2 regions of the Paenibacillus sp. PDC88 genome follow, and region 2 is predicted to be linked to the other one. Evidence: riboswitches for the same ligand, from Rfam matches in the RefSeq annotation. Region 2 holds a riboswitch; the other holds the start of a gene.
The links. Region 2 has a riboswitch for cyclic di-AMP ahead of BLW49_RS01110 (C40 family peptidase). Riboswitches for the same ligand answer to the same signal wherever they lie in the genome.
Positions count from the first base shown of each region.

Region 1 (2,467 bases), on a different contig from region 2:
TTCTGTACAAAGTCGTGTCCTCTGCGGTCATCCCCTTGCTTATGCGCTATCCAGATCCCCCTCCTCATGAGCTCAGCCAGATCTTGTTCTGGTTAGAGGGGCAGATCAGCTTGAGCACCAGCTCCACAGTCCATGAATATGTATGGCTGCTTGTCCTCATGTTCATTTTAAGGATGCTCATTACTCCACTGATTCGGGCGGGTCTGTTCCACAGCCTTCATGAAGAGTCAAGCACCAAAGGCTTCTCCTTTTTTCGAGGGACACTTAAGCACTGGAAAAAGACATCGTTACTCTATCTCATTGAGATCATATTGCTGCTGCTGCCTGCCTACTGGATCCTTCCAAAGGTGCTCCCCATTCTCATGAATGCAGTCTACAATCAGAATCTTCTTCTGCAGGCGGCTCCTTACGTCATCTTATGGATCGTTTATGCCTACATCATCAAGCAGCTGCTCCTATATGTCCAGTTTGGACTGACAGGCAATCGAAGCGGCCTTGGTGCTGTATGGATCTGCCTCCGTCATGCACTTCCTGTCACTGGAGTTGCCCTGACACTTAGCACACTTGCCATTCTGCTGTTCAGTGCTTTCACGGCCGTATCTCTCATATGGACAGGACTTTTAGCCCTGATTCTTCAGCAGTCTTATCATCTCGTTCGATCACTCATCAATGTATGGAAGATTAGTTCTCAATTCAGTATTTGGCGATCCAATAGCGAAGATGCCTGAATTTATTGTCTCAATTAATATCCTACCTCTCTTGTCCAAACCGCACTCCAGCGCGAATACAACGCTTTCATAGCAGAAATTAAGTCCGACTGCTTAACGTCAAAAAAGTTCACAAGTCTCGCTCTTTTCCTAGAGTGAGGCTTGTTTTTTGTAATATTTTATCTAAAAAACGATTGCCAAATTTACACAATCTCTGTTACAATAGGCCCAGAACTTCTAGTAACAACTTTGTAATAATTGTTGTAACTTTTACTAACTAACTAAGTACATAGTCTTACAAGAGTGAGCGACTTTCACAGGTGCACATCATTAGAACAGCCAAATTCCTGGCATCTGGGAAGCGGGGGAACCACTTTTATGGGTGAATTGATCTCGCAACGTAAGTGATCATAGGGGAACCTTCTACCGAATCCTTAAGCTAACCTCGCAGGCATTGGAAGGGGATTATTTTTTCTTGAAAAAGTCACTAACTGCTGCAGCACTGAGTCTTGCTATTGCATTCTCCATCGGAACAGGAAGTGCATTCGCCGATTCCAAAATGGACAAGGTCATTGATAACGCTAAGGGAACCGAATATAAATATGGCGGTACGACTTTAAACGGATTTGATTGCTCTGGTTTTACCATGTATGTATTTGATAAACTCGGCATCGATCTGCCTCATCAATCTGGTTCTCAATACAAAATGGGCAAGTCTGTATCCCGTTCTGAGATGAGACCTGGCGACCTTGTATTTTTTAACACAAGCGGAAATGGTGTATCCCATGTCGGCATCTTCGTAGGTGACGGTAAATTTGCACATGCTTCCTCCTCCAAAGGAGTTATTATCAGCAAGCTGGACGAGAGCTACTATGAGAAACGTTACATTGGTGCAAAACGTATCATGAGTACGGAAGAATACGAAACTGCTGCATTAGATTAAGCAACATTGTGCTGGAACGACCCTATAGCTCGAAGATTAGATTACTAAATAGTAATCCATCTTCGGGCTTTTTATATTATATTAGGGATGACTATTGGATGAGGGATGGCAAAGGAGACGATGACATGACGCAGAAAGGAACGACCTTTCATGCCCTTCCTATGAGTGAAGAGCATGCAGCTGAGATCTGCACTTGGCAGTACGAACCTCCTTATAACATATACGGCTGGCTGCCCTGGGAGCAGATGAAGGCACTTGAGATTGAATTCGGCGACCCTAAGCTCCGAGATACACAGTATTTATCCATTGTAAATGATACTGGTGAGCTATATGGCTTCGCACAATTATTTCCTCTAGCCGGTGTGACCCGGCTTGGTCTAGGCTTGAGACCTGACCTGTGTGGGCAGGGGTTAGGGGCTCCCTTTGTAAGCACCATTGTACAGGAGGCTGCTTCCCGGCAGCCGCAGAATGAGATTGATCTTGAAGTTCTCACCTGGAATAAAAGAGCGATCCGCACTTATGAAAAAGCGGGATTTACCATTCATGATACCTATGAGCGTCTTACACCGGAGGGTCCTAAGTTGTTCTTCTGTATGGTGTATACCGGAGTAAAACTCAAATAGACATGATTGTCTCTCCTAACTTTTGTTTAAATATTTACCATAAAATACTATGAAGCAGGTTCATGATCCTTTATAATAAATGAAGGATTGTACATAGTAGGAGGACACAACGAATGAAGAAATGGATCATGAGTGGGTTATTTTTCTTCGCTTGCGCTTTTGCCCTCGTGTTAATGTTTACGGTTCCAGGAAGA
Region 1 is NZ_FNNT01000019.1:16,382-18,848, reverse strand. It holds gene BLW49_RS27365 (hypothetical protein) at 1-728, shown strand, start outside; cyclic di-AMP (ydaO/yuaA leader) riboswitch at 1,035-1,176, shown strand; gene BLW49_RS27360 (C40 family peptidase) at 1,183-1,650, shown strand; gene BLW49_RS27355 (GNAT family N-acetyltransferase) at 1,776-2,273, shown strand; gene BLW49_RS27350 (c-type cytochrome) at 2,387-2,467, shown strand, end outside.
Region 1: it holds a riboswitch for cyclic di-AMP, as region 2 does, so the genes downstream of both, BLW49_RS27360 (C40 family peptidase) here and BLW49_RS01110 (C40 family peptidase) in region 2, are expected to answer to the same signal.

Region 2 (2,467 bases):
TCATGGCCACAATCATTTCTTTCGAGATGGAATACAGAACAATCTGACCAATCTCAAAATCGCAGCTTATGCTTATGATGGATATCATGCCGTGATTAACTCTGTGGACAGCTATTACCGCAACAGTCTGGAGCTGCTTCAGCAGGAACAGTACAATCAGCTGTTTAAATATCATGAGGTGCATACCAAGATTAAGTATGAGCCGCCAACTCGTTATTTGGAACAGGCCGAAGTCAGTAATTCCTTAATTGCGAATGGATGCGTTATTGGGGGAACGGTGGAGAACAGTATCATTTTTAGGGGTGTTAAGATACATAGCGGGGCGCGAATACGTAACTCGATTATTATGCAGAAATGCGTAATTGAGGAGAATGCGGTGCTTGAGAACGTGATATTGGATAAGGATGTACACTTGTCTGCGGATCGCAGGTTGATCGGTGATGCCAAGAAGCCCTATGTCATTGCGAAGAGCAGCCAAATCTAAACGTAATGCTCCAAGCCCTTGCTGTGTCATATACATCAGAAGGTCCAGGAATCATTCCTGGACCTTCTTCATTTATTTTATATGCTTGTACTATTGTTTGAACGATAATATATCGGGTAATGTAATTATAATCCAGCTCTCTCAGCAGAGGCCGGGCTCAGTATTCTTTTGGCTCCGTAGTACTTGGAGCTCCAGTATCCTTTGTTAATCGGTGTAATGGCGATCCCTTTGGATGAGGTAGCGGACACAAATTGATTGTTGCCAAGGTAAATTCCCACATGTGAAACACCGGATCCGCTGGTATTAAAGAAGACAAGATCTCCCTTTACAAGCTCGGATTTCTTGATAGCCTGTCCTTTATGGAATTGCTGTTTGGAGCTGTGAGGCAGATTCACACCAAGCTGCTTATATACATAACGAGTAAATCCGGAGCAATCGAATCCGGATAGAGTGGAACCACCAAATTGGTAAGGTATGCCTACGGTATTGTTAACTGTTTTAGATAGAATAGATGCGGATGCTTCTGTAACTCCTGCGGAGAATAATAGAGCGAACCCTAGTGCCGCTGCTGTTAGTGTCTTTTTCAAAGTAAATAATACTCCTTCCAATGCCTGCGAGGTTAGCTAAGGATTCGGTTGAAGGTTCCCTATGATCACTTTAATATTGATCAATTCACCCATAAATGGTCGGGTCCCCCGCTTCTTGGTGCGAGAATTCGGCAGTTATCAGTCATACACCTAATGATTTCGACAACGAAAGTGACATTAATGATTACGAAATTGTTACTTTATCTACTTTTGGATTTTATCATTCACTGGTATATTTATCAACTCTCTTTTCCGAAGTTTGGCATAGTTTTTTCGTTGTTGTGTAAAATAAATCGTGAAGTGCTCGTTAAACCGAAGGTATAGGAACTTTGGAAGGTGTTCATTCGTTCATAAATTTCTGACAAACTTGTCATTAGTTTTTGTCGAATTTAGTAGATTGAGGAGTTAAGTATCATCCAAGAATAGAAAATCCCTCACTTCCAGGATTGAAGTGAGGGATTTTCATATGATGAGTATGATATTTCTATTCATCGTGCTGCTCGATTACAATGATATATTCGTTCGAGTGAACTTCCAGTGTATATTCCTTGTTCTCAAACAAATAAGTAAATAATACAGTAACGTACCCTTTTAACAAATCGGATGGCAGAAGTCCTTCGATATTCACACGAACGATATATTCAATCTCTGCATATTGTCCCGGCTCAAGAACCCCTATGATGAGTATCCCGTCTATCAAATCTTGTATTGAGAAGGGCTTTATGGTCCCATCCTGGAAGTGCAAGATTCCCCTCATAAGCGCTGTACCCGGTGGAATGAGACCTCGCAGCGATAGAGCTGCTGCAAGATTTCCCGTATTGCGAACCAAGATTCGTATGGTGACCTCATCACCCCGCTCAACCCGGACAGGCTGTGAAGTGAGCTCCGCCTGAATAACAGGTGCAAGAAATAATACCTGGACCTCTGTCTCCTCACGAAGCGAGACCGTTCTGCTATCGGTCAGTCGATACGTAAACTGGAGAGCTGCTTGATTGATCAGATTCATCTGCGTAAATCGGGAATAGGGGGTGAAGGATACAAGGGCTCGGTACGTAATGACCGTTCTGGATCCAGGAAACAAAGTACCCAGCCTTATGCCTAGCACAGGATTGGCATTGTGAACCTCGACCCCGTTGATTTGAACCGAATAATCTTCGAAGATAAGACCTTGTGGAAAATTCATATAGTAAACAGCCTCGATCGGGAGATCCCCTTCATTTAGTATCACAGCAGTAAACTGTACAGCGCCTCCATAGGTGACTTGACCAGGCATGACCGTTACGACCATGTTCACGACGGGTTCAACTGGGGAAAGAACGACTTCATTGGAACTGGTCTGTACAGGCACGCCGTCAGAGGTGTAAGCAACGAGTACTTCGCTCGATAAAGGACTACT
Region 2 is NZ_FNNT01000001.1:271,347-273,813, reverse strand. It holds gene glgD (glucose-1-phosphate adenylyltransferase subunit GlgD) at 1-484, shown strand, start outside; gene BLW49_RS01110 (C40 family peptidase) at 610-1,071, opposite strand; cyclic di-AMP (ydaO/yuaA leader) riboswitch at 1,078-1,215, opposite strand; gene BLW49_RS01105 (DUF11 domain-containing protein) at 1,556-2,467, opposite strand, start outside.